DNA from 3 places in the Lysinibacillus sp. FSL M8-0216 genome. Region 1 is predicted to be linked to each of the others. Evidence: riboswitches for the same ligand, from Rfam matches in the RefSeq annotation. Region 1 holds a riboswitch; each other region holds the start of a gene.
The links. Region 1 has a riboswitch for cobalamin ahead of MKX57_RS11110 (ABC transporter substrate-binding protein). Riboswitches for the same ligand answer to the same signal wherever they lie in the genome.

Region 1 (7,957 bases):
TTTAATGTAAAGCGCTTCAATAATACTTCTATCAGTACCTCTAACTGAATGACACCCATTATATGCACATGGATTTCCTGAAACTTTTCCTGCCATACGACACGCAATGATGGCTCCTCGGCCTCTAGTAGACGGAAAATCTTTAATACTTCTTTAATATGTTGCTCACCCTCATATTGAACTTTTGCCTGTAATGTAGGGACAAGCTCATAGGGCTGTGATAGCGTGTTACTGCCAATGCGATCGCCAATGTGTGCCTGGCTGAGCCCTTTAACAGCGAAGATTTCACCAGCCTCAACATGCTGAACAGTTTCAAAACGGCTGCCGTTATAAAGACGAATTTCTGTTACTTTCTCTGTAAGGTCTCCAAACGTAAATTCATCTCGAACATGTAATTTGCCTGTTAAAGCCTTGATGAATGTTAAACGCTGATGGCCATCATGTCGTATTTTAAAGACCTCTCCTTGAAACGGTGCTTCCGGCTCGAAGTGAGTACCCGTTATGAGTGGAAGTTGAGCAATCAATTCTTGAATGCCTTCATCTTTTAATGCCGAACCAGTAAAGCAGGGGAAGGCGGATTCATTTTTAATCATCGATTGTAGGTGCTTCATACACAGGCCATGCTCCAATGCTTCATTCAAAAAGGCATCCAGGAGCTTTTCATCACGCTCCGCCAGCCATTCCATGATTGTGCTGGAAACATAATTCTCCTGAAGTGGTTCATCGACGAATAATACATGTTCCGAGAAATCTTTATGGAGCTGGGTCATCACAGCCCTTACATCTGCTCCGTCACGATCTATTTTATTAATAAAAAAGAATGTAGGGACATGATAGTTTCGTAAAAGCTGCCATACCGTTTCAGTATGACCTTGAATACCCTCTACCGCACTTATAATAATGATGGCATAATCCATGACACGGATGGCACGCTCCATCTCTGGGGAGAAATCGACATGTCCTGGTGTATCAATCAACGTATATGTATCGTCGCCAATAGTCATGCGTCCTTGCTCGGCAAATATCGTAATGCCCCGTTTGCGCTCAAGCTCATGATTATCTAAATAGGCATCCTGATGATCGACACGTCCCCGCGCTTGAATACTATTTGTATGAAAAAGCACTTGCTCAGAAAAGGTTGTTTTTCCTGCATCAACATGAGCAAGAACCCCAATCGTCTTGTACATAATAAATCCTCGTTTCTATAAGTAGCTATCTTCTCATTGTATCAGAATACTAGCACAATTATTTCTTGTAAAATGATTCGTCTTTTTGTCGAAATAGTGCTAATATAATGATGATTATATTTTTTGCATTCTATTACTGATTGCGAATTAACGCATGAACTGCTAGTCTATCAATAGCATAATTAGAACATATTGGTGCAAATGGCATTTGTCATTTGCTTAAAAGGGAAATCGGTGCAATTCCGATGCTGTCCCGCAACTGTAAATGGGGAGTCTATACAGCATGCCACTGTAGTTTAACTATGGGAAGGCGTATAGATGATGAACCTAAGCCAGGATACCTGCCAGTATATGTATGTTAACTAAGAACCACGAGGATGGGGATAGTGATAAAGGTACTAATACCGTTTTTTCACTATGCAACTCTCTTGGCGACAAGAGGGTTTTTTTATGCCCTTCCAATTATCCTAGTAGCAAAGAAGTCTCTGATTTCTTTCTATATTTATGACAACAAAGGAGAAAAGGACATGAAAAAATGGAGAAGTATATGGCTAGTCATGGTCATCGCCTTAATCGCTGTATTAGGAGCGTGTGGCGCAAAGGACAAGCCTGAATCAGCAAAGCAAACTGAAAAAGTTGAACCGTCTGAGGCGACAACAACTGAGGTCATCATTGAAAATAATGAAACTACCCAAACCTATAAGGAAGCACCAAAAAAGGCCATTAGCTTAAATCAGCATGTAACAGAAATTATGCTTGCATTAGGCTTAGAGGATTCCATGGTAGGGACAGCTTATTTAGATGATAAAATCTACGAGCCGCTTCAAGCAGCCTACGATAAAGTTCCAGTTCTTTCAGATCAATACCCAACAAAGGAGCAAGTCATTGATGCCGAGGCAGATTTCTTGTATGCAGGCTGGAAAAGTGGCTTTGGTGAGAAAGGTGTTGGAACACCAGAGGAGCTTGAGGAATTAGGAATTCATACGTATTTACATACGGCTTCCAATATGACAAAGCCAACATTAGAGGATATTTTCACGGATATTCGTCATATCGCGGAAATATTCCGAGTGGAAGATCGCGGTGAAGCATTAATTGAACAAATGACAAAAGATGTCGAAGAAGTTCAAGCAAAATTACCAAAAGACAGTGAAAATTTACGTGTGCTAGTCTTTGACAGTGGTGATAAAGACGTATTCACGGCTGGTCAAAACTTTATGAATGAGCTAGTAGCAATCGCTGGCGGTCAAAATATCTTTGGAGATGTGGAGTCAGGATGGACAACGGTATCGAAGGAAGATGCAGTAGATCGCAATCCAGAGGTGGTGGTTGTCATTGATTATGGTGAAACAACTGCTGAACAAAAGATAAAATTCTTAAAAAATGATCCAGCGTTGAAGGAAATGGAAGCAGTCATAAATGATCGCTTTGTCATTCTTCCACTTTCAGCGGCATCTGAAGGGGTACGTGCTGCAGCGGCCATTCAAATTTTAGCCAAGGGCTTCTACCCAGCCAACTTTTAAAAACATTCGAGCTAGCGCTTTGCTAGCTCCTTTTTCTTAAGGAGCGATAACAATGAATGCATTTCGTCAAAACATACCAGATAAAACGTTCGAAACTCTAAATCAGCAAGGTGGTTATACACGATTAGCGGTAAGCCCTGGCATTATTAATAAGCATTATACGCCAGCCCAATTTCAAAAAATAGCTGAAATAGTAGGGGAGAAGGGGGCCATTAAATATTCGGCCTCCTATAGCATATTATTATCGATCCCCTCTAGTGAACTGACAGAAGCGACCCATGCCTTACAGGAGGCTGGACTGTTTGTTGCTTCCTCAGGACCTCATATTGCCATGAAGGCATGTGATTTTTGTGATGGAGAAAAAATGGAGGCAGTTCCTCAAACAGAACAACTCTATCAGGCATTGGACGGTATAACTGTGCCTGCAAGAGTACGAGTCAATGTGAATGGCTGTGCATCGGCTTGCTATAATCCTACATATGATGATATTGGTTTAGTCTATCAGCATGAGAGCTTTGATGTTTATGTAGGAGCCATCCCTATGGGGGCGAAGGCACAGGCGGGTACTCTCTTCGCGAAAAGGGTAGGGATTGATCATATTGAGGATTTTTTGCTACAAATCATTCGTCTCTATCAAAACCAAGCTCGTTCCAATGAACCTTTTTATAAATTTTATCGCAGAACAAAAATGAATGCTGATTGGGAACTAGTAAAAAAATCAATAGAGTAGCAGGAAAAATACTTAGGGTGTCGAAATATTGTAGTAGAGCATAGAAAATGACAATACAAAGGAGCAAGAACATGACAACTAAACAAGGGATTCAACCAGAAGATCTTTATCACTTGAAATCAGTGGCAGATCCACAGCTCTCACCTGATGGGACTGAGGTAGTTTATGTAGAGACACGTATTGATGAGAAGAAAAAAGACTATGTATCTAACTTGTTTTATTTAAATTTAAAAGACAAACGTCCTCAGCAATGGACATATGGTAACGATCGGACAAGCTCTCCTGTCTGGTCGCCAGATGGCAGTCAAATTGCTTTTTCTTCGACAAGATCAGGCAAGCCGCAAATTTTTGTACTGTCGAAAACAGGGGGAGAGGCGAAGCAAGTGACGTATTGCAAAAACGGTGCGTCAACGCCTGTCTGGTCTCCTTGTGGAGAGAAAATTGCCTTTTCAGTTTTGCTAGGTAAAGATGAAACTATCTTAGACAAAGCTGAAGATGACAAGAAAGAAGAAAAAGAACTCAAGCCACTCGAAATCGATAAGATGAAACATAAGTCGGATGCGGGTGGATTTATGGATATGGACCAGCATACTCACATTGCCATTGTCGATTTAAAATCTGGTGACTTAAAGCAAGTGACAGAAGGGAACGAGGATTTCCATCTGAGTACATGGTCGCCAAATGGCAGTTATCTTACGTACTTAGCAGATCAAGCAGAGGACTTAGATTTTTCGTTTAATGCGGATATTTATTTATTCGATTTAGAAACAAAACAGAGTCGCAAGGTAACAGAGGGGATTGGCTCCTATTACCAAACGTCCTGGTCGCCTAATAGCCGCTTCCTTTCCTTTGTTGGAGGAAAACGTGAGTTTGAAAATGCCACACAAGCGAAGCTATGGATTTATGATATGGAACAAAATCTGCTAAACTGTGCAACAAGTGAATTTGATGCCCCTGTGGGTGACTATGTCATCGGTGATTTCCTGCAAGGGGTAGCAGCACCAAGTGTACAATGGATGAATGATAATCATAGTTTCTATTTCCAAGTAACGGATCACGGCAATGCGGCAATTTACTTTGGGAATGTAGATGGTGAAATTTATCCAGCTATTCACGATGATCAATACGTTTATGGTTTTTCATTAGATGCTCAAAATGATCAAGCCGTTGTCGCCATAAGTACGACAACGAATCCGGGCGATTTATATTACGTCAACTTAAAAACGGGTGAAAAAGAACGATTGACGACAGTCAATGAAGACGTTTTAAAGACGAAAGAGTTAGCTGTGCCAGAGAGCATTGAGTTTGAAGGAGCTGAGGGCTGGAAGGTCAATGGCTGGATCATGAAGCCAGTGGGCTATGAAAAAGGGAAGAAATATCCTCTTATTCTTGAAATCCATGGTGGTCCACATGCGATGTACGGCAACACCTATTTTAATGAATTCCAAATCCTAGCTGCTCAAGGCTTTGCGGTGCTGTATACAAATCCGCGCGGAAGTCATGGCTACGGACAAACGTTTGTGGATGCAGTACGTGGTGATTATGGTGGCAATGACTATCAAGACCTAATGGCCGCTGTAGACTATGCTTTAGAGCAATATGAGTTCATTGATCCAACTCGACTAGGTGTAACAGGTGGGAGCTATGGTGGCTTTATGACCAACTGGATTGTTGGGCATACCAACCGCTTTAAGGCAGCAGTTACACAACGCTCTATTTCAAACTGGATTAGCTTTGCAGGAGTGAGTGATATTGGCTATTACTTTACAGACTGGCAAATTCAAGCGGGGCTCGAAAATATAGAGAAGCTATGGCATCATTCACCATTGAAATATGTAGACAATGTTGAAACACCATTGCTTATTTTACATGGTGAAAAAGACTATCGTTGTCCGATTGAACAGGCGGAGCAATTATTTATCGCCTTGAAGTATCGGAAAAAAGAAACGAAATTCGTCCGGTTCCCTGAAGCTAATCATGAACTGTCAAGAAGCGGAAAGCCAACATTAAGAATTAATCGTCTCGAATATATACGAGATTGGTTTGTGGAAAAGCTTTAAAAAAGAGGTGGCTTAGGAAGTGAACATACTTCTTAAGCCATTTTTTATAGAAAAAAAGAACCACAGCAAAGTGTGATTCCAGATGAGTTAGTCCATTTTTTGAATAAAAACGACCTTCAAATAATTAAATTCAGGATATTCACGAGGCACACGGAAATCCTTTGGTAAACCGTATTCCTCTACAATTTTATAGCGTGTACGAGTCTCTTTAAATGCTTGGTCGATAAACCCTTTAAACTTTTTCATACCGAAGCTTGCGTTGTTTGTGGAAGCCACAATAATGCCATTTTTGGCTGTAATCGCAATCGTATCCTTCAGTAATTTTGGATAGTCCTTCGCCGTTGAGAACGTCATTTGCTTTGTGCGGGCAAAGCTTGGTGGATCTAATACAACAAGGTCAAATTTTAATTCGTGACGCTGTGCATATTTAAAATAATGAAAAACGTCCATTACTTTTATATCCTGCGCTTCATAATCAATTTGATTGACGCTAAACTGCTCAATCGTTTTGGCTAAACTGCGCTTTGCAACATCGACACTTGTTGTTTTAGTAGCTCCTCCAAGCGAGGCTGCTACAGAAAATGCCCCTGTGTAGGAGAAGGTATTTAGCATATTTGTTGTGCTCGCATAGCGCTCACGAATAGCTAATCGTACTTCCCGTTGATCAAGGAAAATTCCAGTCATCGCACCATCATTTAAATGGACTGCATAGGTCATCCCATTTTCCTTAACCATGATTGGAAATTCGCCAGGAGTCCCCATGACAAAATCATCCTGTTCCATATATTGCCCTTTACTATCGAATCGTTTTTTCTCATAAATGGCCTGGTAGTTGATGGTTTCAGCAAGCGCCTCATAAACGACTTCTTTCAATGAGTAAATACCCTCGCTATACCAACTCACCATATAGTAGCCATTAAAGAAATCGATCGTTAGGCCACCGATACCATCACCCTCGCCATTGAAAACACGGAAGGCTGTTGTATGTTCATTCTGGAAGAATGCTTCTCGTAGCTGTATAGCTTTTTTGAATTTTTTAATGAAAAAAGCTTTATCAATGGTTTCATTTATATCTGTCGTCAGGACCCAGCCAATCCCTTTATTTTGAATACCGTAGTAACCTGTACCAATAAAACGATTATGGTGATCCATCAGCTTAAGTAGAGTCCCTTGCTCGTAAGGTAGTTGTCGTGCATCCACTGCATCTTTTGAAATTAATGGGTAGCCTTTTTTTAATTGATCAGCAAAAGGCTGTTTTATTTGTAGTGCAATTATTTGTGTCATGTTGTCATCCTTTAAAAACGTTTTGCTTTATTATCGCACTGTTTGGATGGGATAGCCAAACTTATTTCAGGAATTCAGCAATTTTTGCCACCGTTTCGATTGTTGCCTCTTCAAAATAATTCATTTTGCTAAAATAGCTATGAATTAAACCAGACATGGTTATATGCTCCACAGGTACTCCAGAGTCAGACAATTTTTGGGCATAACTTAAACCTTCATCAAAGAGGACATCTGCCTCTGCTGCAATGAGGAGTGTTTTAGGCATACGTCTTACATCCTCGAGCAGTAGGGGAGACACCAATGGATTTGTAAAGTTCAATTCATCTGTATAGTGTTGAGAAAACCATTGCATGCCCTGTTTATCTAGGCCGAACTTTTCTCCATAAGACTGATAGGAAACGGTCGTAAAATCCACATTCGTAACAGGATAAATGAGTGCTTGTGCTTGCAATGATGGTCCACCTGAAGTTACAGCTAAGTAGGCCACGACCGTTGCTAAATTTCCGCCAGCACTGTCCCCAGCCACGGTCAACCGAGCAGCATCGCCACCATATGCTTCGATATGGTCATGCACCCATACTAAGCTATCGTAGGCATCCTGCAATGGAGTTGGAAAAGGAAATTCAGGAGCCAAACGATAATCCACTGAAACGACAATTGCTTGCGCTTGGTCTGCTAAAAGCTGACAGCCAGCATCAACAGACTCTAAATTACCATATACCCAGCCACCGCCATGATAATAAACAATAACAGGTAATGGTTGAACATGAGTAGGTATATAAAGTCGTAGCGTAATTTGAGCCCCATCACGCATGGTAATTAGTTGATCTTGCATCGCCGCTAATATTGGCTTATGGGGTGATTGCCATGGCGTAACCGTACGCATCGCGCGAGCTTCCTGTGGTGTAACTTGATAGTAGGGTGTAGCAACTTGTTGATCTTGAATATAATGAACAGCTTCTTTTCTTAAAGTAGTCATCCTCATCAGTCCTTTATCGTGACGTTTATTACTTACATTATAAACTATTCATATAATTTTACTAGGATTTAATTTTAGAAAAAGAAAATTCTTTCATAATAGAGGTGAAATCAACGAATTGTGTTTATAATAAAAGGGAAGAAAGTATTTGGAGGGACAGTATGATTTCTTTAATTGTGGCACATGATGACAAC
Region 2 (7,957 bases), 2.2 Mb from region 1:
AAATTGTTTTAATACCTAATGTTTCAAATAATTCTTTATCTGTCGATGTCATTTTACCAAGTGCGGCAGAGCGATAAAATAAGCCATTTCTTATAACACGCCCATCCCTCGTTTGATATCCCCCCATATCTCGGAAATTATAAACGGCCTCAAACGGAATATTTTTTTGTATTTGCTTCACTGAACTACACCTCCCTATATTAATAAGCGTTCTTACCTTTATTCTATCGAACAAACTACATTAATACCAATTTTCACACTAGGTAATAAAATAAAAAATGCTAGCTGTAATAAACAACTAGCATTTTCTACGATCTTATTTATATAACTCTGGATACACAGCTTTAGCAACAAGCTCAACTGCTTCACCGATACGTGGACCTGGACGATTTGAGATATCTGTGTCAAGGGACTGAACTGCCTTGTTCTGAATAGCTGTTACCGTATTCCACCCATCACGAGCAAGGATTTCTCCAATTGGATTTTCTGTATAGTTGACTGTTGTTAAAATGACGTCTGGATTTCTCGCAATTACATCTTCCTCAGATATTTGCTTCCAGCCATCTAAATCTGCAAACACATTCTTTACATTTGCCGCATTTAATATTTCTTGTTGGAAAGTGCCAGAGCCTGCTGTATATATTTCTGGCTTTGGACTAATTTCTAAATAAACATTTTTTGGTGTTTTTACTTCCTTAATCTTTGTTTGCACATCAGCGATTTTTGCTTTAATTTCCTCGTTTAATGCCTTTCCTTTATCCTTAACATCCATAACAGCTGCAATTTGTTCGATATCTCCATATACATCATCAAATGTAGCCGCTGATTGAATAACAAATACTTTAATTCCTGCATCCTCGAGTGGCTTAAGTGCATCCTTCTCACCAATCGTATACGCAATAACAACATCTGGCTTTAACGCTAAAATTCGCTCACTGTTATAATTCACAGTATCAGAAACACGTTCGATTTTTTGGGCAGCTTCTGGATATGTATCATATTCAGTGGCACCTACAATTTTATCGCCAACCCCTAATGCAAATAGAATTTCTGTGTTACTTGGTTGTAAGGACACAACTGTTTTTGGTACTTCCTTAAACTCTATTTCTACACCACGATCATCGGTTACTTTGTAACTTGTTTGCTCAATTTTTTGTTCATCTTGGGTAACATTTTTATTTTTTGTATCTTCCGCAGTTCCACAACCTGCTAAAACGAGCGCTAGCAATAAAACCGATAGCCATTGTAAATTAAATAGTTTCTTCATTATTATTCACCTTTTTCTTTTTCATTGGATATGATTTACTCATAAACGGAATTTCAGCGATTCCAGCTTGTTGATTCGTATAGACAGCCATTACAAAACATACATTGGCTAATAAGCCTAAATAATCGAAGAGAATAGTCGGTACCTCTCGTTCTTCCGAAACCTTGTGTAAAGTTCGATATGATTTTTTCGCCTCACTACGACAAAGATGTAAAGCAGCAGCAGCCTCTGTTCCTTGAGGTAAAACAAAATTTTGAATCTCTTCCTTCACATGACTTACATAAAAATCATAGCGCTCACTTAACCAGGATAGATCCTCATCTGTAACTGCTAGCTTCCCACGAACCGAGCCATTCACATGATAAGCCATAGGTAAAATCTGTGTTAAATCATCTGCAACAACCTGGACATCCTCTTTCTTCACTATAGCTAGTGCAGCCCCTAAATGCGTTGTTAAACTATCTGTGCGAATCTCAAAATCGACAGTTGAAGCCTTCTCTCGCATAAAAGGATAACAAGAATAACGTGCATCTTTTTTCAACCTGCTGTCCCCCTTTTCATAATGAAAATCCTTACTTTTTTAGAACATAAAAAAACGTCGCTCCTCACGCAAAGGAACGACTAAAATAACATAATGATTGTCATAGAAACACGACACTGCCTATGTATTTGCCGTATATCCTCCTAGCTTCCGAAGAGTTGTTATACGTTCAAATAAAGGTCGGTCTCCTGGCTTGTACAACGCTCCTATATAATTAAATAAGAGCTATAAAGAACCTTCCCATTTCCTATGAAACAGTGGTTCATCTTTATAATAGTTGTACTTACAGTTGCGGAAACAGCTTCGGCTTATACCGAATTCCCGATTATGCTAGCTAGCACCTTTATTCTGCAAGAATAATTCACTTGTAAAGCAGTTTATCATAGTTTGATAGGAAAAAATAGTTGCGTACAAAAATGATAGCCGTTTTAGAAGAATTTTCATTTCCATAAAATCACTCTACTATAATACTTTTTCAATTGCTTGCTCAATATCTAGCTGTGAGTCTGTAGGCTCAAAGCGAGCTATGGTTTTTCCGCTTGCATCTACTAGGAATTTAGTAAAATTCCAGCGAATATTACGACCATCTAAAAAGCTTGGAGCAAGTTGAACAATTGCCTCAGCAAGCATTTTCTCCTGCATGCTTGCTTTTCCGAATTCACGAAAATCAACTTCATGTTTTAAATAATTAAATAAAGGATGTGTCGTCTCACCATTTACTTGGACTAGTTCAAAAATGGGAAACGAAACTCCATAGTTGACCTTACAAAGATGCGCAGTTTCCTCTCCATCTTCAGGATTTTGATGGCCAAACTGATCACAAGGAAATCCTAGAACGACAAAATTATTTTTGCCATATTTATCGTACATTTTTTGTAAGTCTTCAAATTGATATGTAAATCGGCATTGATTGGCCGTATTAACAATTAGCATCGTTTTCCCTCGAAAAGTTTCCATTGATAAAATTTCACCATTCGGCTTTCGTACTAAATAATTATAAATGCTCATTCCCTAACCCCTTTTGTCTTTTTCATATATTATAGTTGACTAATCTCCTAATAACCAAAGAGTTTGCACAAAAAACACCATCTCGTTACTAAGAACGGATGGCTGACTTATATTTCTTTTTATATTTAACATTTTGCTCTTCATTAATTAAGCGATGGGCTATGTCTAATAATTTAGGATCACTCGTTTGATCATATAATTTTTTTAAAGATACAATAATATCATAGCGAATGAGAGTAGGATGCTTTTCATCTAAACAGGTTTGAAATCTCTTGGCTAAATAAGATACGACTAAATCGCTTTGTACTTGACCTGCTAAACCAATTTTCCAAATAGCCTGTAATGTATGCCTTGCCGTGACGGGCTTTTCATCATAAGTCACAGCCCAAATCTTTAAAAAATCTTCTAATACTCTTTCTTCGGGATCACTTTTTGCAGCTAAAGCACATAAAATTTGTGCGGCAAGTGCACGTGCATGCCCATTTTTATATGTAAGCGCTTGTACAAGCTGTTCCCACACTGCATATGTCCAATCTACGGGCTCCTGCATAATTTTCATCAGTTCCTCGTAAGATTCATATTGAATATCTCGATCACGCTCTGTTAGATTACTAAAAAGTTGCAAAATCTCTTTTTCCATAATTTATCCCTACCTTTATTGTTTCAGAACGTCATAAAACTTGATTTATGTTACACTTAACTTAATTTTTTCGCAAAGAAGGTGAGTTTATGAATAAATTTAATGCTAGGAAATTGATTTTTCGATTGCTAGTGATTCTGTCCCTAATTATAGCCGCTTATTTTATTATTCCGGTATCTATGCCGTTAATATTAGCAGCTATCAGCGCATTTTTCCTTGAACCAATCGTCATGTTCTTTAAAAGGCGCTGGAAAATGTCTCGAAAAATTGCAGTTGCCTTTATATACATAGTGAGTGTCATTATAATTTCCATTATTTGCTATATTTCAATTACGCAGATCATGACGCAAATAATTTTATTGTCTAAGCAAGCTCCCTATTATATTTCCAAGCTATCAGATATGTGGCTTCATATGCAAGAAAATATTTCTAAATACACGGAAGACTTTCCACCCGAAGTAAGTACTTCGCTTCAAAAAACCACAATGGATTTCATAAAGAAAATTGAAGAAACGTTTTTAAGCTTCTTTAATTATAGCAAAGTTTCAGCCTTCTTTTCAGAGATTCCAAGTCTATTTATCAGTCTTCTCGTCTATATGATTGCCCTATTCCTATTTATGCTAGATCTGCCGAAATTGAAGCGCATTACTTATAAGTATTTAAAGCCAAACACAGCAAAGAAAATAAAAATTATTTTAAACCGTTTAAAGGATGCAACATTCGGCTATATGAAAGCACATTTATTTGTAAGCTTCATTATTGGAGGCGTTACACTTATTGGACTTTTATTAATCCAGCCTAAATATGCCATAACCATGACCATTATTATTTGGCTAATAGATATTGTCCCTTTTTTAGGCTCCATCATTATTTTAGCACCATGGGGGCTTTATCACCTTTTAATGGGAAACACATCTATTGCTGTAAAATTATTCATCTTAGCTGCTATTTTACTCATTATTCGTCGTGTAGTCGAGCCTAAACTAATGGGTGAGCATATTGGGTTATCAACTTTACCAACATTAATTGCCATGTTTATTGGTCTACAGTTATTTGGTATTATCGGTTTACTTGTCGGGCCATTTGTCATTATTTTCTTTATCGCCTTAAAGGAAACAGGCATCATAAAAGTAAATTTCAAAATTTGATACCAATAAAAAAGGTCATCTTTGTATTTTTCCCTTACAAAGATGACCTTTTTATCATGTTAATCGTCTATATAATATAGAGGCTTATTGAATTCGACCAAAGCCTACTAAATATTGATTCCACCAATCAAGTGATTCAATGACAACACCATTATTTTGAGCATCAATCATTGTGTTATTACCTAAGTAGATACCTACGTGCGCTACACCTGAGCCATAGCTAAAGAATACTAAGTCACCAACGCGTGCTTCCCCAGCAGAAATACGTTGTGTTGCTAAATATTGTTGAGATGCAGTACGTGGTAAAGAAACGCCTGCTTGTTTATAAGACCATTGTACAAGACCTGAGCAGTCAAACCCTGAAGTTGGGTTACTACCACCCCAAACATATGGACGACCAAGGAATTGTTTTGCTGTAGAAATAGCATCACCTGAAGAGGCAGTACCAGCGCCTGAACCAACGATAATTTTTTGTGGTTGTTGACCATCACCATCACTGTTATTTTGAGTAGCTTGTACTACTGGCGTTGCTGCTTGAAGAGCACGTAAACGAGCCGCTTCTTCTTCAGCTGCCTTACGTTCAGCTTCTAAACGTTCTTCTTCCTGTTTTGTTGCAATTTGAGCTTTTAGGGCTAATGATTTTGCTTCATTTTCAGCCTTTTTCACTTCCATTTCGCTTTCCTTTTGTTGAAGCTCTTGGAATTGCTTTTGAAGCTCTTTCTGTTTTTCATCTAGAATGGCTTTTTGTTGCTCTAAGCTCGCTTTGTCAGCTTCTTGTTGATCCACTAATTCTTGGTCAGCATCCATTAATGTTTTAACCGCTACGACACGGTCCATTAAATCAGCAAAGCTTTTTGCTTCAAGAACTACATTTAAATAAACACCCACTGTATTGTCTTGTGCTTGGTATGCAGCCATACGTTCACTTAAGATTTTAGAACGTTGCTCAATACGTTTTTTTGTTTCAACAATACTAGCATCCACTTCTTTAATTTCCGCTTGTACTTGTTTAAAAACTTTTACTTTTTCGTCGATCTCTTTTTGTAAATTCGTTAGTTCTTCTTGTAATTTTTTAACCTGTGCATCTATTTCAGCCTTTTTCTCAATCATTTGTTGAGAAGTTTCTTCAGCATGTACTTCTGTTGGTTGAATTGTATTAAATAATAAGCCGCCTGCTAGTGCTAAAGCGAGCACCATCGACTTACGCCATTTATTGCGCTTACCCACGTACCTTCAATTCCCTTCATTTATCAATTTCGCTCTGAATACTCTATGTAATCTGTTGAACGATCCTATATTTAATCAATTGTTCTTATATATTTGTTTTAGCCTTTTAAAGTTTAGCATTTTCAGCATAACTTTTATACTATTTCCTATCTATTTAATACATTAGTAAAACTCGAAACATTCCTGTAACATTCGCGTAAAATTCCAATTATTCTACAATGTCCTTATATATTCTACACAAGTCTGTTATTAGCTAATTCGACAATAGTCACATGACCTACTTTGTAATGTTTTTGTAATATTACTTGGAAATGTTTCAAAAAAAAAGAGGTAGAGGAATAATCCCTACCTACTGCTTCATGGAACGCAATGCCTGTATCGATAACCTTACTAACAAAATTGCACATAAAAATAAACCTAAATAAGCAGCTGTGTTTAAATACACTGCATAAGAATCGTGGATAAATTGTGAGATTGCTAAAAGGGCAACAGAAATAATTCCAAATGTAATCCCTACTAAAAGCAATACAAATCGGGAAAACAAGTTGGTAATGAAGCGGGCATTATGCTCATCAGAGAATATATCGTGATGTAAAATAATTTTTCCGCTCTCTACACGCTGAATTAGTTGATCCACTCTTCTTGGCATTTTACGCAAAGTTGGTATCAGCATAGATAATTCCTCTTGCAGCCGTTCTTTTGTAGCCATTGGTTCTTTAAATGGTTTTAGGAAGGAAGCACGCATATATGTAGCAGAGAAATCCTTAGCTTCCGTAAAAATATCAAAACGTGAATCAATTACCCTTAATGTTCCATCTAATGTCACCAACGAGCGGAGTGCTAAACCTACCGCTGGGTAAAAGGCTAGCCCAAAATCCCGCACCACTGTAAATAAAGCATGTATTAATTCTTCTGTTGGTATGCGGTCAACATACGAGATTTTTAGTAAAATTTGATCGATTGCTTGTTCCATTCTTGCACGTTCCGCATGATCGGCATTTTCCACTAATAGTGTTAAGCCATCGTACAAGACACTGGAGTCATTGAGCTGAATACCCATTAAAAATAGCTTTAAGCCCTCTTGTTGTGTGGCACCTAATCTTCCAACTGCTCCAAAATCGAGCAATACGGGTGTACCATCCTTCTCATCAATGTGAATATTTCCCGGATGAGGATCAGCATGAAAAATACCTGAAAAAAGCATCTGTTCAAAAAAAGAATATAATATTGTTCTAGCAAATTGTCTGCGATCAATGGACAGACGATTGAATTCTGCCCCCCCATCCGCCACACTATGTCCACGAATATATTCCATCACTATAATATTTTCATTACTGTAAGCTGTATAAATTTTAGGAATGCGGACCTTATAATCACTTTTGGATAATGCGTTCTTTACCTGTAACGTATTACGTACCTCAATATCTAGATGAATCTCTTCACGTAGTCCATCTGCGAATCCACCAGCTAGCTCACGAAAGCCTAGTGACTCTGCCCATGTAGATTTGGATGAAAGCCAATTTGCAAATTCCTCTAAAATTTCAAGATCATCGCGCATAATCCCTTTTACTTCTGGACGGAGAAGCTTGACGACAACATCTTCATAATTTTTAAGCCGTGCTTTGTGCACCTGACCGATAGAGGCTGCTGCAATAGGCTCCATTTGAAATTGGCTAAATACTTCATCCATTGATTGAGGAAGTGAGCGCTCCAAAATACTTGTCACTTGCTCTGCTGGTAAAGGCTTCACACGATGTTGTAGCCTCTCTAGCTCATCAATAAAGATGGGTGAAAATAATTCTTTACGTGTAGACAATACTTGTCCAAATTTAATAAAAATCCCACCACATTGCTCTAATGTTGCGCGCAATGCAATCGCCAGCTCTTTTTCGTTTTCACGTTGCCTTGCATATTTAATCGTTTGGACGACACCATTTGTAACTGCAATTTTTAAAACTTGTCGCAATCGTTTCTGCTGTCGCCAATAGCTCCGCAGCCGTAAGAGCAAAGATTTTTGACCATTTCGACGATCTCCAGTTGTAATACCACTTGGATCAAAGAGCTCAAAAACCAAATACAGCAACATAGAAATGAGTAGCATACTCCCAATCCAAATTAATGTGCTG
Region 3 (7,957 bases), 280 kb from region 1:
CCTGATCTTTCTTTAACTCCTTTTATTATATTGTTTTCGTTATCTTGATATAGATTCCTTCACCTCCTGACGCAATATTTTAGTAGCACCTACCATATTAGCTAAAGCCGCGATTGTTTCTGGCTCTTTCCTTGTTTTTAAGCCACAGTCAGGATTAACCCAAAATTGATGTTTGTCTAGAACTTGTAAACTATCTTTCATAATGGCTAACATTTCGCCTTCACTCGGCACACGTGGGCTATGAATATCGTAAACACCTAATCCGATTCCTTTTGTATAAGGATTTACTTGAAGGGAAGAAATTAGCTCTCCATGGCTACGTGATGTTTCAATAGAAATCACATCTGCATCTAGCGCGCTAATGGGTTCTATGAAATCGTTAAATTCGCAGTAACACATATGTGTATGAATTTGTGTTTCATCCTTAACACTTGATGTAGCAAGCTTGAAGGCATTGACCGCCCAGTCTAAGTAAGCCCCCCATTCTTCTTTACGAAGAGGTAACCCTTCACGGAGTGCTGGTTCATCCACTTGAATAATGGAGATGCCAGCCGCTTCTAGTGCTTCCACTTCCCTGCGAAGTGCTAATGCAATTTGATAAGCCACATCTTTTCGAGAAATATCATCGCGTACAAAGGACCAATTTAAAATGGTCACTGGCCCTGTCAGCATCCCTTTTACAAAGCGCTTCGTTAAGCTTTGGGCATACGCAGACTCTTTCACGGTAATGGCTGAAGACCATGCAACATCTCCATAAATAATTGGAGGCTTCACACAGCGAGAGCCATACGAAACAACCCATGCTTTTTCAGTAAAGGCAAAGCCCGTCAATTTCTCACCGAAATATTCAACCATGTCTGTCCGTTCAAATTCTCCATGAACTAGTACATCCATATCAAGATCCTCCTGCAAGTGAATCCAGCGCTTTGTTTCCAGTTCAATAAATGCTTCATAGTCTTCATTCGACAATTGTTTCTTTCGCCAAGCATTACGATTTCTCTTCACCTCATCAGATTGAGGGAAGCTGCCAATTGTCGTTGTTGGGAAAAGGGGTAGTCCTAATGCCTGCTGCTGTATTTTTTGACGTTGACTAAAATCATTATGTCGCTCAAAATCCTTTGTTGATAAGGATTGAGCGGCTTGTTGGATAATCTTATTTTGACGAATTGAATGATTTTTTAGTGCTTCAATGGCCTTCATACTTGCTGAGAAATTATGACGTAGCGTTCCGTCTTGATTTTTTCTATATTTAGTGAGCTCAATAAGCTCTTCGATTTTTTCATCAGCAAACGCCAGTGCTTGTTTGAGAACAGGGTCCAGCTTCTTTTCAAGTGAAGTAGATATTGGCACATGTTGAAGGCTACTTGAGGGTTGAATCCACAATTCCTTAGCATCGCTAAGCTTTTCAATAGCTTGAATCGTGGCGTTAGCCTCCGCTAGGTTGGAACGCCATATATCACGACCATTAACAATACCAATAGCTAAAACTTTATCCTGAGGGAAACCAAATTTTCGAAGGGACTCCATATTCCCTTTATAGCCATGTACGAAATCTAAACCAAACCCTTGGACAGGCAATGTAATCAATGTTTCATAGGAGCATAATGCTTCAAAATATGTTTGTAGCATTAGTTTTGCTGCTGGAACGGTTGTCGCTAACTGAGCATAGATTTCCTGTACTAGCTTCCGTTCTGCTGAGTCGAGTGTCGTCACTAAAGAAGGCTCTTCTAATTGAATCCACTGGGCACCTGCATCTACTAATTCTTGAATAATCTGAGCATAGAGAGGTAATAGAGCTAATAAATATTCGACCTGCGTTAATTTATTGTAGCCCTTAGTTAACTTATAAAATGTATAGGGGCCAATAAGTGTCGGCTTCGCAATAATACCGAACGCTTCTTTTGCCTCTAAAAAGTCGGCCAATACCTTATTTTCAGTTAGTTGCAGCGGTTGCCCTTCATATTCAGGGACAATGTAGTGATAGTTGGTATTAAACCATTTGGTCATTTCACTAGCTACTGCTGAATGATTGCCTCTCGCTACACTGTAGTAGGTATGTAAATCTACCCTTCCACCTTGCCAGTTAAAGCGCTTGGGTACTAAGCCAAACATTAAGGCTGTATCTAACATTCTATCGTACAATGTGAAATCCCCCACTGTCACCATATCGATGCCAGATTGTAGCTGCTTTTCAATCCGCGATAACCGAATACTTTTTAGGGTTTCCTGAAAATCCTCTTCCGTTCGTTCTTGACGCCAAAATGCTTCTAACGCCTTCTTCCATTCGCGATCATCTCCGATATATGGATAGCCAATGAGTGTACTAGTATAAGTCATATTTAATCTCCCTTTCATCAATAAGTTTATGGTTACTTGCTCTTACAAATTTGTGTCATCCCATGCTAGATTCAGTGGCTCTATATGAAAACCAGTGGACTTTGCTCTGGAATACAGAATAGTAGCATAAAAAAAAGCCATTCCCCTTCTCGGAAAATGGCTGCATGGTAAATTTATTAAGACAAAAACAATACGAAAAAGTAGAATTTTCGTAAAATCACTTGTTATCGCACAGTGCCTTTTTGGTCACTATTCACCACCTATTTCCACGTAGGTATTTGGTGTGTACTAGAAATTGGCAGGTCTCCTGGCTTCTCATCAACACGCCTCACAGCCTTCCCGGTTTCCCAGTGGCATTTGTGATTTGCTCCGAATTACAGTTGCGGGACAGCGTCGGATTTGCACCGACTTCCCTTTTAAGCCAGACTTTCATCTGGCACCATTTCTTACACTATATTCAGTTATGCCCATACTATACCATATATTTCAGAATAGTAGAAATTGTTTTTACATAAAACTTTATCTATTTACTCTGTTTTTAATTATCAACAATTGGGCTCTTAGTGATAATGCCTTATATTAATTGAACTGATTCCACATTAATTGTACAAGAAAACTATTTATAATCTTTAATTCCAGCTTCAAAAGCCTGTCTATCTCCATTTTCAATCCCGTGCAATGCTTCTTGTAAAGCAAATGTACTTTTATAAAATTTAACTCGTTCAGAAATTTCCTGACCATTAGGATATAGGTTAATACACATATCAAAAAAATCCTCACCATAGCTAGAAAGTATTCCAGCAAAGTCATACGCTGGATCTCCTAAACCCGAACCACCAAAGTCTATTATCCCAGAAATCATACTTGTTTCTGGATCCCACAAAATGTTAGATGCACCGAAATCTCCGTGTATAAGCGTTATATCTAAATTGGAGAATGCCTTCCCGTTTAAAAACGTTTCAAAAGATTGTGAGATTTCCTGTTGAGCGTCTTTTCTCATAAAAGGAAATAATTTATTTCGAATCTTATTATACAAGTTATACATCTCTTCATGAGGATTACGAACCTTTAGTTTCAAATCTCGACTTGCTTTTTCTCCTGATATAGAATGAAGTTCTACAAGAAAAGAAACAAGTTGTTTTGCCAACCCTTTAACTAAATCAACACGCTTCACACCTATTAAACTTTCCTTCCACAAAGGAACACCATCTATTAGATGATATCCGGTGAAGACCTTACCTGGTTCTAACTCTTCAAAAGATTGATAAATTGGATTCGGAATAGGAGTTGAAATGGTACCTTTAATGTATTTTAAAATTTCCGTCTCTCTTTTTAATTGATTGATTCCAATTTTATATTTTGGAAACCTAAAAACCAAAGATTTGTTTACAATTAACACATCATTATTCTGTCCAATTTCATTAGGATAAATGTCTTCAATGGAAAGGTCGGAATAAAGCGATTGAATGTTTTCAATAAAGTTATTATTCATTAGTAATACTCCCTTTCAGTCTCTTTCTAGCTTTTTGATACGTAAACTCTTGTTGAACTATCTGTTCCTTTAGTTTAAAAACAATTCTTCACAAACTCAACTATACTTTAACAAAAAAATCCAAATCACTTAACAAGATGCTCCACAATCTGGCCATTGCCATGAATAAAGACGCTTTCCTTATTACGAAAAGCGCCTGATTGTTGAATAAACAGTGGTGGGTTTATCTCCAACTCAATATTCAAAACTCAATATTGGCTTTGGTCGTTTATTCCAATTAAAAATCTAATTATGAAACTATCTTCTACTTTCTTCGTATATTAATTAAGTCAACTATTTCTAGAGGTGATCATAATGTACGAATACCATTTCGTTAAAGTGGAACTAAATGCTTGGGGTAGTAAACCAAAAGAAGATTATCAAAATATAATTCACCAATACGCATCTGAAGGATGGAGATTTGTTCAAATTTTTGCTCCTTCAACTAAAGGATATGGTTCCGCAGCTTATTTTGAATTAATATTCGAGAGACCCCTTAATTAGATGTGAGGGGTTTTTCTATTTGGGGAAGCATAAATATCCAACCCTCATTTATATGTGTTATTCACCAATTTACTCCTTTTCAGTAATAAAGAAGCTTTCCGTATTACGGAAAAGTTCCCGATTACTGATTATCAAGACGCTGATTTGTCTTTTGATTGTTAAAGTAATGCATACTATTAGCTGAATACATATTTTACTTTTCCGGTGTAAAGTTCCATCTCACTTATTTTGGGACGATACCTAGCAATCTTCTGCCCATTAGCCATATTGCAAGACCAGTTCCCCACAAGATCAAGGCAGAGCCAAAGCCCACTACAGACATAAATGCATTGATTTGATGTCCCCCCAGTGTGACTGTTCCAGGTACAAATAGCCATGTCATAATAGCAAGTAAACAAAGGAGTGCGCCGGTAAAATAGTAGAGTCTGACTTGAAAAAGAGGTGCCAATGGAAAAAAATGGACACCGACAATAAGAGCTATTATGACAGGTATAAGTTCAGGGTGACGAGTAGCATTACTGACAGCAATTGTGATGGCTATAGCCAAACCCTCTGCTGCAAAAATAATGTTAAACCAAAACGACGTACGCTTCCCATGCCTTAAGTCTGTTTTTGAAACCTGATTCGTCAATTCTCTCGATGCTCGTATTAATGAAAAACCGCCGATGAACAGCGCTATACCTATGGCAACAGCAGTAACTAACAATAATGGAAGTCCGCAGCCTTGCAATCCCATAATTCCCGTGTACGCCCACAGAGTACCAAAAAACGCCATAAAAAATACACCAGATGCCGTTCCGCGGACTGCGGCACTAGGAATCGCTCTAGATGTTTGTGTCACAAATAAATACCTCCTTTCAACCTAAGTATATGTTCATTACACCCACGTAACAGCCTACAACAGTATTAGATTTAGTTCATTCAAGAAAAATCAAATATCCTTTTTTATCATTATATTCAGGCAGGCAAATGAATGAACTTCTCTGCCCGGTTATCTCAATACATCTCATTCCACTATAAAGACGATTTCGTTATTTCAGAAAAGCACGAGTATTAAACTCTGAAAGTATGGAACATTTCACTTCAGAATTGGAGAATTTACTATTTACACTAACAAACGAATGAAAGGAAAATTAAAAGGAATGAGCCCTGCCCAATACAGAGTTCATTCCTCAGTAACTGCTTAAACTATTCTATAGATGAGATCCTCCACTTGCATCGAGCAATTGACCTGTTACCCAACGGCTGTCTGAGGAAGCAAGAAATACGGCAATATCTGCCACATCCTCGGGTTCTCCCCATCTGTTGAAAATTGAAAGACCAGCCGCATATTTTTGTCCTTCCAGGTTTTCCAAAGTCTCAGCATTCATTTCTGTATTAATAATTCCAGGCTGGATGGCGTTTACCGTAATATTACGGCTCCCTAGTTCCTTGGCTAGAAGACGTGTAAATGTGTCGATAGCACCTTTGGACATACTGTACGTGAAGACACTTGGCGAAGCTGCACGTGTCACAAAGGATGAAATATTAATAATACGCCCTCCATCTTTTAAACGTGGCAAAGCTTGCTGAGTAACAAAAAGTGGTGCTTTAACATTAATGTTCATTACCTCGTCAAATGATTCTTCCGTCGTCTCATCTAAACTGATAATTTGACCAATTCCAGCATTGTTGACAAGAATATCGAATCCACTACCGCCCATATACTCCCGAATTGTATCATCCAAAGTAGTAAATAAATCTTGAATACCATCTAGAGTACTAAGGTCAGCACCAATCGCGCAAGCATTTCCTCCGCTTTGTTTGATCTGGTGAACAACTGCTTCTGCCTCATTACGTCTTTTCCCGTAATGAACGACAACAAAGGCCCCCTCTTGTGCCAGACGCAATGCAATACTGCGGCCAATTCCTCGACTTGATCCTGTAACTAAAGCGATTTTGCCTGTTAACTTACTCATGCTTCCATCTCCTTGTTCAAACATCGTTATATTACATAGAGAATTATAACAAGGAACATTATTTGAAATGTTGCTCTCCTATTCGGTTTCAAGGAGGTTTTTCGTCACAACTGTAATTCAACTCTACGTGAAAATAGCCCAATTGTCTTGAAGATCGTTGCTTATAGAACTAACATATCTGTTCGTTAAGTGTAACTCTTCACAATTACTTGATATTATATAGATGAATAGAAAGTTAAATTAAAATTTAGTTTAGTAGTTGTAATAATTGCTTATTGATTTTATTTCCTTACAACTTTTCAAAAAGGAGGGTGTATGAAAAAGATTATTATTTTTGTATTAACGTTATTTATATTACTCTCAGGATTCCCAACACCAAGTTATGCGTTGTCAGATTCGAAATCTGCGGCAATACAAGCGTTGCTAGATGATGCCTCTCGTATATCAGGTGTGCCGGGCATGTCAATCTCAATACTTGCAGATGATGAAGTGTTCTACTTTTCTTCAGGGTATGCAGATCGTGAAAAGGGGTTGTCTGCAAGTGAAAATACACTCTATGAGTTAGCCTCGGTCAGTAAAGCTTTTACCGGTATGGGTATTATGCTGTTGGAAGAGCAAGGGCTGCTCTCAATGACTGACCCTATCCAAAAATATTTACCTTGGTTTACGTTAAAGTATCAAGGGAAACCTGTTGAAATGCAAAGCCTTACACTAAATAACTTTCTTCACCATACAAGTGGTCTAACAAATAGTAGACATATTCAAAATATTCCACAAGGCAATACACCAGATATGTTGCAGAAGACTGTGGAAATGCTCGTAGATGCTGAATTGGAGTTCCCTCCCGGTGAACAGTATAACTATGGAACCGTTAATTATGACGTATTGGGTTTGGTTATTGAGATCGTGTCACGACAAAGCTATGAAGACTTTATGGAGGAACAGGTATTTCAGCCGTTAGGTCTTCACCAGACGTATGTTTATAAAAAAGATGCTCAAGCTACTGGACAGTTGGCACAGGGCTATCGTTCTTCCTTTTTTATGACAACTCCATTTAAGGCTCCAGATTATGCTGGGAATAAACCCGCAGGCTACATCATTTCTAATACAAAAGATATGGCGCGTTGGATGGGCATACAAATGGGTATCGTGCAGAACATACCTGAAATATTTCACAGGGTTATTGAAAAATCACATAGGGGTGATATGTCTGTTTCGTCTGTCAACGATATGTATTATGCGGCAGGCTGGTTGGTAAACGCCGACCAAACGATTATAGAACACACAGGGGGCAATCCAAATTTCAGAACCGAAGTACTTATACTGCTAAATGAACGAACAGCCGTCTGTTTACTGAGCAACGGCGCAAATACCAATATAAACCTGGTACTAAAAGTTAAAGATATATTAGACGGCAGTCTAGCTCAGTCCTATGAAATAAGTGGCACACAGCTTTTGGATATTATTTTGTCGTCTATCACAATTATTCTTTGCCTATTGGCTGTTTTGCTATTTCTCTTAGGATTACGCAGAAGGAAAACAAATGAGCGACATCCAATGACAAAAAAGAGAACAGTCGTAACAGTTATTTTCCTGATCGCTACGATTGCCCTGGGTATACTGTGCT

Region 2: another riboswitch for cobalamin. It lies ahead of MKX57_RS22145 (hypothetical protein); the one in region 1 lies ahead of MKX57_RS11110 (ABC transporter substrate-binding protein).
Region 3: another riboswitch for cobalamin. It lies ahead of metE (5-methyltetrahydropteroyltriglutamate--homocysteine S-methyltransferase); the one in region 1 lies ahead of MKX57_RS11110 (ABC transporter substrate-binding protein).

Annotation. Positions count from the first base shown of each region.
Region 1 is NZ_CP152007.1:2,261,885-2,269,841, forward strand. It holds gene MKX57_RS11105 (translation factor GTPase family protein) at 1-1,187, opposite strand, end outside; cobalamin riboswitch at 1,364-1,551, shown strand; gene MKX57_RS11110 (ABC transporter substrate-binding protein) at 1,715-2,710, shown strand; gene MKX57_RS11115 (precorrin-3B methylase) at 2,763-3,440, shown strand; gene MKX57_RS11120 (S9 family peptidase) at 3,512-5,500, shown strand; gene MKX57_RS11125 (class I SAM-dependent rRNA methyltransferase) at 5,588-6,784, opposite strand; gene MKX57_RS11130 (alpha/beta hydrolase) at 6,846-7,763, opposite strand; gene MKX57_RS11135 (dihydrofolate reductase) at 7,925-7,957, shown strand, end outside.
Region 2 is NZ_CP152007.1:4,462,159-4,470,115, forward strand. It holds gene MKX57_RS22135 (tyrosine-protein phosphatase) at 1-181, opposite strand, end outside; gene MKX57_RS22140 (ABC transporter substrate-binding protein) at 317-1,267, opposite strand; gene MKX57_RS22145 (hypothetical protein) at 1,251-1,808, opposite strand; cobalamin riboswitch at 1,969-2,168, opposite strand; gene MKX57_RS22150 (glutathione peroxidase) at 2,271-2,816, opposite strand; gene MKX57_RS22155 (hypothetical protein) at 2,905-3,456, opposite strand; gene ytvI (sporulation integral membrane protein YtvI) at 3,546-4,604, shown strand; gene MKX57_RS22165 (C40 family peptidase) at 4,689-5,831, opposite strand; gene MKX57_RS22170 (AarF/UbiB family protein) at 6,181-7,957, opposite strand, start outside.
Region 3 is NZ_CP152007.1:2,542,293-2,550,249, forward strand. It holds gene metE (5-methyltetrahydropteroyltriglutamate--homocysteine S-methyltransferase) at 40-2,337, opposite strand; cobalamin riboswitch at 2,617-2,796, opposite strand; gene MKX57_RS12420 (aminoglycoside phosphotransferase family protein) at 2,954-3,829, opposite strand; gene MKX57_RS12425 (DUF4177 domain-containing protein) at 4,184-4,372, shown strand; gene MKX57_RS12430 (hypothetical protein) at 4,596-5,213, opposite strand; gene MKX57_RS12435 (SDR family oxidoreductase) at 5,566-6,330, opposite strand; gene MKX57_RS12440 (serine hydrolase domain-containing protein) at 6,646-7,957, shown strand, end outside.